DNA from 2 places in the Paenibacillus sp. URB8-2 genome. Region 2 is predicted to be linked to the other one. Evidence: predicted binding sites of a transcription regulator. Region 2 holds the regulator's gene; the other holds the start of a gene.
The links. Region 2 encodes Rex, which represses fermentation and respiration genes when NADH is low (regulators of the CRP and FNR family bind a similar motif). Its sites were predicted from a motif close to TTGTGAAATATTTCACAA; they were not measured.
Positions count from the first base shown of each region.

Region 1: the regulator Rex is predicted to act here: its motif matches at 2,361-2,378, upstream of adhE (bifunctional acetaldehyde-CoA/alcohol dehydrogenase).

Region 1 is NZ_AP023239.1:3,850,948-3,855,382, forward strand. It holds gene adhE (bifunctional acetaldehyde-CoA/alcohol dehydrogenase) at 1-2,286, opposite strand, end outside; gene PUR_RS17845 (Crp/Fnr family transcriptional regulator) at 3,739-4,435, shown strand, end outside.
Region 2 is NZ_AP023239.1:3,613,208-3,617,642, forward strand. It holds gene PUR_RS16605 (hypothetical protein) at 1-90, opposite strand, end outside; gene PUR_RS16610 (cell wall elongation regulator TseB-like domain-containing protein) at 372-890, opposite strand; gene PUR_RS16615 (amidohydrolase) at 984-2,285, opposite strand; gene PUR_RS16620 (redox-sensing transcriptional repressor Rex) at 2,272-2,922, opposite strand; gene dinG (ATP-dependent DNA helicase DinG) at 3,425-4,435, opposite strand, start outside.

The DNA of each region.
Region 1 (4,435 bases), 240 kb from region 2:
CTTCGCGTTGTAACGAATAACGTGCGGCATCAGGATGGCATTGGTGCGTCCATGAGCCGTGTGGTATTGACCGCCCCATTTATGCGCCAAGCTGTGGTTGATACCCAGGAACGCGTTGGCGAATGCCATACCGGCCAGCGTCGATGCATTGTGCATTTTTTCGCGGGCAAGCTTGTCGGCTTCCAGTGCGGATTTCTCCAGGTATTGGAATACCAGTTGGATAGCTTTGATAGCCAGACCGTCGGAGTAGTCGCTCGCCATAACGGATACATACGCTTCGATGGCATGCGTCAGTACGTCCATACCTGTATCGGCAACGGCAGTCTTCGGCAGGCTGTATACGAATTCCGGATCGATAATGGCTACGTCAGGAGTAAGCTCATAATCGGCCAGCGGGTATTTCGTGTTGTTGCCAGACGTTTTGTCGGTAATAACCGCGAAGGAAGTTACTTCCGAACCTGTACCCGAAGTTGTCGGGATTGCAACGAATTTCGCTTTATTTCCGAGTTTAGGGAACTTATAAACCCGTTTACGGATATCCAAGAATTTTTGTTTCAAGCCTTCGAAGTCAGCATCTGGATGTTCGTAGAACAGCCACATTCCCTTAGCAGCGTCCATTGGGGAACCGCCGCCCAGAGCGATGATGCAGTCAGGCTGGAATCTGTTCATCATAGCCGTGCCTTTTTCAACCGTAGTTGTCGACGGATCCGGTTCAACTTCCGAGAACACTTCGATCGCTACAGGAGTTTGGCGTTGACGCAGATAGTGTTCTACTCTTTCCACGTAGCCGAGTTTAACCATCATCGGGTCAGTAATGATTGCGACACGAGTGATTTCAGGCATTTTGGCCAGGTACTGAGTTGCACCTTTTTCGAAGTAAATTTTATCCGGCACTTTAAACCATTGCATATTCACGATACGACGATTCACCCTTTTCACGTTGATCATGTTAATGGCAGTAACGTTTTGGGATACCGAGTTGCGGCCGTAAGATCCGCAGCCCAGAGTCAGCGAAGGGATGTTCGTGTTATAGATGTCGCCGATTGCGCCATGAGTGGAAGGCGAATTGACGAGAATACGTCCGGTTTGCAGACGGTGCGAGAATTTCATGATAACTTCTTCGTTGTTGGAGTGGATGGCCGAGCTGTGGCCCAAACCGCCAAACTCAACAACTTGTGCCGCGCGTTCGATACCTTGATCGGCGTTTTTAACTTTATAGCAGGCCAAAACCGGGCTCAGCTTTTCAGCGGACAGCGGGTATTTAGTGCCTACACCTTCAAGTTCAGCTACCAGAATCTTGGTACCGGCAGGAACTTGGATACCGCACATTTCAGCAATCTTCACAGCAGATTGGCCGACGATTACCGGATTAACCGCGCATTTTTCTACGTTCATTGCGCCGTTGGTCAGCTTGGCAGCTTCATCTTTATTGACGAAGTAACAGCCGTTGGCAATCATTTTCTTCTTTACTTGATCGAAGATGGCTTCTTCAATAATAACGGCTTGCTCGGATGCGCAGATCATGCCGTTGTCGAATGTTTTCGAAAGAATAATGTCGTTTACAGCTTGGTCGATATTAGCGCTCTTTTCAATGAAGGCAGGCACGTTACCAGGGCCTACGCCAAGAGCCGGTTTGCCGCAGCTGTAAGCCGCTTTAACCATTGCGGATCCGCCTGTAGCCAGGATCAGAGCCACACCATCGTTGTTCATCAATGCGTTGGTCTTGTCCATGGTCGGCTGCTCAATCCATTGGATGCAGTTCTCCGGAGCGCCTGCTTTTACTGCTGCGTCATGCAAAATTTTTGCGGCTGCGGCACTACATGCTTGCGCAGATGGGTGAAAACCGAATATAATAGGGTTACGTGTCTTAATGGAAATCAACGCTTTAAACATCGTGGTGGATGTTGGGTTGGTTACCGGAGTGATGCCCATAACAACGCCGACCGGTTCGGCAATCTTTTGGTAGCTGTCGTAAGGATTATCTTCAATAACACCTACTGTTTTGTCGTACTTGATTCCGTGCCAGATATATTCTGTAGCGAAAATGTTCTTCGTGATTTTGTCTTCATAAACACCGCGGCCTGTTTCTTCTACAGCCAATTTTGCCAGGTACATGTGTTTGTCCAAACCGGCCAGTGCCATAGCATGAACGATTTTGTCGACTTGTTCTTGATCGAGAGCCATGAATGCTTCTTGAGCTTTCTTTGCTTTATCCACCAGAGTCTGAATATATTCTTCAGCGGTTGGTTGTTGCACTTGGGCGGCCACTTCATTCTTAACTGCCATTTCCCTCGTCCTCCTGTCAATTTGTGTTTGTTCTTCTCTACACCTCGATAATATCACACCAAATGCGACTTGTATAGTGAAATCTTTCACAAAGTATAAAATTTTTTTGCGCTTTTTTCAAAGCGCTTACATTTTGAGGGGGTTTCAGGACATCTTGCCTACTTCAATCTCTTATCTATATTCTTAAATTATAGGATTCCGGCGGAATGATAGATGAACCCAGTTGGTAACAAATTACTAATTACCTAAGAAGCCGTTGAATAGAAGGATTTTCCATGCTATTATTCCTAATTTTAAAAAATAATCGTCTTTTTATTAATGATCAAGCTGAGCCTAAGCGAGGTTGGCGTTGCGTTGACGCTTATGGAGCGGAATTTTCTAATTATGCCTTGATCGTATCGCATACCTCCTAAACCTTTTTTGCGGGCAGCTGGGTTGTAAAGACGATTCACTTCCTGAAGAACGTCCCCTTACAAGAGACTTGTTGCTCTGCGCTCTGATAGGCTTCCATTGCTACATGCTTCCCTATCCGTCGTTCGTTCCCGAACCGGTTTCCTTCGAAGGCGCTCCTCAACCATTGTTCTGGACCGTAACCCTGTTATTCCCCCCCCCCTTACAAGCCAACTATAAAGATTCGGCGAGAAAAAGACGTGGCAGACGTATGCCTATATATACCTACCCCAAGAAGACGCCGAAAATAAAAACATGCAAGAACACAATTTGCTATGACAGTTGGCAGAGCTGTAAGAGCAGGATGGCGAATTTAATGATTGCACTGAGGTTCCTGACCGCACTGACGAATTTTTTTACTGACTAATGAGGCATCTGTCCATATTTATACTTGTTGAACATAACGAGCGATTTCCAGAACCATTTAATCCATGAAGCAGAAAGGGTCAAGACCCTATCTTAGCAAAGATCAGTATGAACAATAGAATGGCAATGAAAAACGAAGCACCGACTCGCGATGCTCCGGGACACTTTAAATATATCCGGAAGAATGACGTCAAATTTATTCAATAGAAGAAAGTGGATTCTCCAATCATATTCCGATAAAAGCCGCTGCCCAATGTGATCACCTTAAGTCGCCTTTCCTACTGAACAAATACACTTCGGCAACTAAAGGTACGTGCACTTGTTGAAAATTTTACTGGCAGCCCCCGTACAGCCTATGAAAGTTGTTCCAAAACTACTTTCTTGCTTGCCTAAGACTCAACCATCATTTATAGTAAAAAAAAGCTGTTTGCCGCTATCCTGGGACAACGTCAAACAGCATGAAATGGAAAAATATATTAGAAATCACACTCGAAATCACTCTTTTGAAGTGAAAATAATCACAATGTTGAAAATTAGACACTTTTTTCGCAATTTTTTCACCCATATTGAGGAATTTCATTGTATAATTAATTTAAAATTTACTGAAAAACTGAGGGAATAAAGGGGATGTCGATTATGAAAGAACATACTAATGTTATCGAAGCCCATGGAAATACAAACTGTTTCTCGGAACAAAACTTTAACAGACTGCTAGTAACGATGAAAGAACGTTTGGTTCCGGAAGGCTCTCATTTATTCTGGGAAGGCGACTACTCGGATAAGCTGTTTTACATCAAACGCGGACGCGTCAAGCTGACCAAATCCACGGATGAAGGAAAAGAACTCATTCTTTATATGTATCAAGCCGGCGATATGGTCGGTCAAGCCGATCCTTTCTTCAGCACGAAGCACAGCTTCACCGCCGAAGTGATCGAGGAAAGCGAAGTTGGCGTGATCGAGCACAAGGATCTGGAAATTCTGATTTGCCAGCATTGTGATTTTGCCATCGATTTTATGAAGTGGATGGGCATTCATCACCGTCTGACGCAGACCAAATTCCGCGATCTGATGATGTACGGCAAACCTGGCGCCCTCTGCTCCACGCTGATCCGTCTGAGCAACACTTATGGCGAGAAGAACGGCGAAGCCATTCTGATCAACAAAAAAATTACGCATACCGACTTGTCCAACATGATCGGCGCGACTCGCGAGAGCGTTAACCGCATGCTTAGCGATTTGCGCAAAAAAGACGCCGTAGAGTATGAGAACGGCATGATTGTGATTAAAGATCTGGAAATGCTCCAGGACATTTGCCACTGCGAACTTTGTCCTA
Region 2 (4,435 bases):
GGCAAATTGACGATACAGAAACCAACCGCCGAACAGCAGCGCGGCTGACAGCAGCGCGGTCAACAATACAGGCATTAGACGAAGTTTCAAGCAACGTCCTCCTCTCAAATGATGACAAACTTTATAACTTTCCAAGCAGCGTGCTCAGCGCCATTCCGAGTCTGGCATGCTCTTTGCCATGCCTTGATACATCTAGTAGTATATCATAGGTGTATATACTAGAACGAATTAATTGTGAATAATATTTAAAATTTTATCTTCTATTTTTTCCCTTTATAATTCATGGCGGGCCTAGCGCTCCGAAAAATAAAATCTAAAAAAAGAACCAGCCATCCCTGAAAGGGTTTGGCTGGTTCTTCGTTTACGCTTCATTAACGGCTCGGAAGGCTGTAGCCGTCGCCGATCTGCTCACCGTCCGAGAAGCGGTAAAACCGATAATAATATCGGTCTCCGTCTTTATAAAAAAGCTGCCAGGCGTACTCGCCGTTGTAAGCGCCGGGAAGCAATCGCTCAATCTTGATGCCGGGAAGCGAGGAGGCGATAATCTGCCGCATTTTTTCCTCGGATGTGCCTTGAGACAGCTCTTCGGCATGCACGGCATTCTCTCCCTCTACCGGCTTTCCTTCAGCAGTAAAGCGCACCCACACCATCATTTCGGTTCCGGTCTTGTTTTTGCCGGTAAGGACCCAGTAAATGGCGTTTTCGTCCCAGACCGATTTCTGAGCTTGGTCGATTTCCGTAAGCCCCGCCCTGCTTATTGCCGTGGCTTCAGCTGCGCTGCGCTCGCTCCATTGATCCTTCAGCACGTAAGCAAAAAATTGATACAAACCGAACAGAAGGAGCAGGGCCAGGAACGCCCCGTATAAAATCCATTTTCTCCTTTTTCTCAACGTGCAGCTCTCCTTCTAAGAAGAAACGGCAACGCCAACCTTATACAGGCGGCGCTCATTTCTTGTAAAAAGTAACCTTTAGCTCCAATCTACTTACCGCTTCAGCAGGCCCTCGAACGCTTCCTGGGCTTTTCGGCGGATCTCCTCTTCGTCAAGCGTCAGGGACTTCCCGTTTTTGACAACTTGCTTGCCGTCCACCCATACATGCTCGACGTCCTTGGCGCTGGCCGAGTATACGGCATGTGATATAAGATCCGTATGCGGCAGCAGATGCGGCTGGTCAATATCGATGGCGATGAAATCGGCCTTCATTCCCGGCGCGAGGCGGCCCACTTGATTAAGGAATACGGACTTCGCGCCATACTCCGTTCCCATACGCAGCGCTTCGCCGGCTGGAACCGCCGTCGGATCGCCGGACACTCCTTTATGGATCAGCGCGGCCAGGCGCATTTCTTCAAACATGTCCAGGTTATTATTGCTTGCCGGACCGTCCGTTCCGAGCGATACCGTAACGCCCGCCTTCAACAGCTCGGGTACGCGAGCAACCCCGCTGGCCAGCTTCAGGTTACTGCCCGGATTGTGGGAAACGCCGACAGACTTACGGGCAAGAATTTCAATTTCCTCGTCGTTCAGATGGACGCCGTGCGCCACAAGCGACGGGCGGGTGAACATGCCAAGCTTCTCGAGATGGGCTACGGGCCGCAGTCCGTAATCCGCTTCGTTCTGCTCCACTTCCCGCCGCGTTTCAGACATATGGGTATGAATAGGCAAGTCCAGGTCATGGGCAGCCTGAACGAATTTCTCGAAATAATCCGGAGGGCAGGTATACGGAGAATGCGGCGATATCATGGCCGTGATTCTTCCGTTCGCTTTACCGTGCCACTCTTTTGCAAAAGCAATCGCTTCCGCAAGCTTCTGGTCCTGCACTTCCGGCGGGCACAGTCCGATTACGCCCCGCATCAGGACGGAGCGTATTCCGGAAGCTTCAGCCACTTCCGCGACCCGGCCCATGTGATCGTACATATCGAGAAACGTCGTTGTTCCTCCCTTAAGCATTTCCAGTACCGACAGGGCGGTTCCCCAGTAAACGTCGTCGCCAGTGAATTTCCCCTCCATCGGCCACATTTTCTCCTGGAGCCATACCTGAAGAGCAAGATCGTCTCCGTAGCCGCGCAGCAGAGACATCGCTGCGTGCCCATGCGTATTGACCAATCCGGGCAAGAACAGAAGACGGCTTCCGTCAAAGGAAGGAACGTCTTCTTCAAGCGCAGGCGGTTCTTCCCCTATGTATGTGATCAGATCGTTATCGATAACCATATACCCGTCGATAACAGGCTTATCAGCGCCGGGCACAGCGAATTTGCCGCCGCGGATCATCCATTTATTGCCCATCAACTTCCTCTTCCTTTCCTTCGTGAAGATAATACGCCAAGCTTTGCAGGTCTGTCGTAAAGTCGGCAGCGTGCACGCGAACCTCGGATGGCGTCTTCAGGATTACCGGCGCAAAGTTCAGAATTGCTTCAATGCCGGATTCAATGAGAATATCCGCGACATTTTGCGCTTCCTGATCAGGCACGGTAATGATGCCGATGCGAATGCCCTGCTCACGGACGGTATTTGCAAGCTCGTCCATGGGCTGGACGGTCAGTGTATTGATTTTGGTTCCGACTTTCGGCTGATATGAATCGAAGACGGCCGTTATTTTCATCGTATCTTTCAAATATGCATTGTAATTGGATAGAGCATGGCCCAGGTTGCCGGCTCCGACCAAAGCAACGTTGATCGGCTGATCCAGCTTCAGGATATGGCGGATTTTCTCGATCAGGTACGGAACGTCATAGCCGATTCCTTTTCTGCCGAAGTCTCCGAAATAGGCCAAATCCTTTCGTATTTGCGCAGGATTTAAATCGAGCCGCTGTCCAAGCTCTTGAGAAGAAACAGTAGCGATTTCGCGTCTGTGCAGATCGTTCAAAAACCGCAGATACACAGGCAATCTGCGGACAACGGCCTCCGATATTTTGTCCGATTTCATGTGTTCTCCTCCTAAAAGATTATCGATCCCTCCCAAACCCTCCCTTCCAAGGGAGGGCCCCAAGGGCTGCCGCCCTCTGGACACCCGCTAATGGCAATTGGCGTTGGCGGAAGTTGGGCGGAACCTTGATCAGACGGGTGAAGGATCGCTTATCGTCCCGTTCGGGACACGCTTTACGAATGGCGGGATTTAGTTATAGGACCCGCCAAAAGATTAAAACCGGACAGATCGGCCTATGTTGTACAATGGCCAATCCGTTTCTAAAAGCGGCAAGGCTAAAATCGGGTGATCGGCCTATGTTGGACAATGGCCAATCTGTTTCTAAAAGCGGTAAGGCTAAAACCGGTGATCGGCCTATGTTGTACAATGGCCAATCTGTTTCTAAAAGCGGTAAGGCTGAAACCGGAGATTGGCCTATGTTGTACTATGGCCAATCCGTTTCTAAAAGCGGCAAGGCTAAAACCGGGTGATCGGCCTATGTTGTACTATGGCCGATCCGTTTCTAAGATGCTCCGTCATGCTGCAGCCATTCGGCGATTCGCGGAACCATTTGCTCTGTTGTCATATGCTCCATTTTGGGTCCCGGCAAGGAGTACAGGAAGTATTTCCCGTAATAAGATTCGATTACTCTGGTATCATATACGATAACAATTCCGCGATCCTGCGCGGTCCGCACAAGGCGGCCGAATCCCTGTTTGAAACGGATGACGGCCTGAGGCACGGACAGCTTCATGAACGGATTCTTCTTCTGCGCCTGCAGTAGTTCGGCTTTGGCTTCCGCAAGCGGGTGGTTCGGCGGCTGAAAAGGCAATCTGACGATCGCCAGGCAAGTTAGCGCGTCGCCGGGAATATCCACCCCTTCCCAGAAGCTGCTCGTTCCCAGCAGAACGGAAGCGGAATTTTCCTGGAAGCGGCGGAGCAGCTTGCTCCGGCTGCCTCCTTCGACGCCCTGGCCCAGCACGGCGATCTCCTCGGAGGCCAGCGCCTCCTTGAGCGGGTCGTAGACCTGGCGCAGCATCTTGTACGATGTGAACAGAACCAGCATGCGTCCCCTCGTCGTTACCGCGGCCTCGGCCAGGGAATGAACCAGCATATCAACGAACCGGGCGTCGCCCACCGTACCCTTCACGCTGGGGAAATCCCGCGGAATGACCAGAAGCGCCTGATCCCGGTATCGGAACGGAGAAGGAAGCTGTACAGTAGACAGCCGTCCTTCCTCATGAGCCTCATTCAGACCCAGATTGTCGATCATAAACTGGAACGATTTATCGACGGACAAGGTTGCAGACGTCAGAACGATGCTTTTTTTCTTATCGAAAAAAAGTTCCTTCAGGTGGGTGCTGACATCGACGGGCACGGCATAGAGCTGCAGCGATTTGCTGCGGTAATTTCCATTTGCCTCCAGCCAATATACAACATTTTCATCGTTCATGCCCATAAAAAAACGCACCTGCTCGCGGATATCGCCCAAATCTTTGAATAGCCCGCCAACATCGGTTACAAGGCTGTCAGC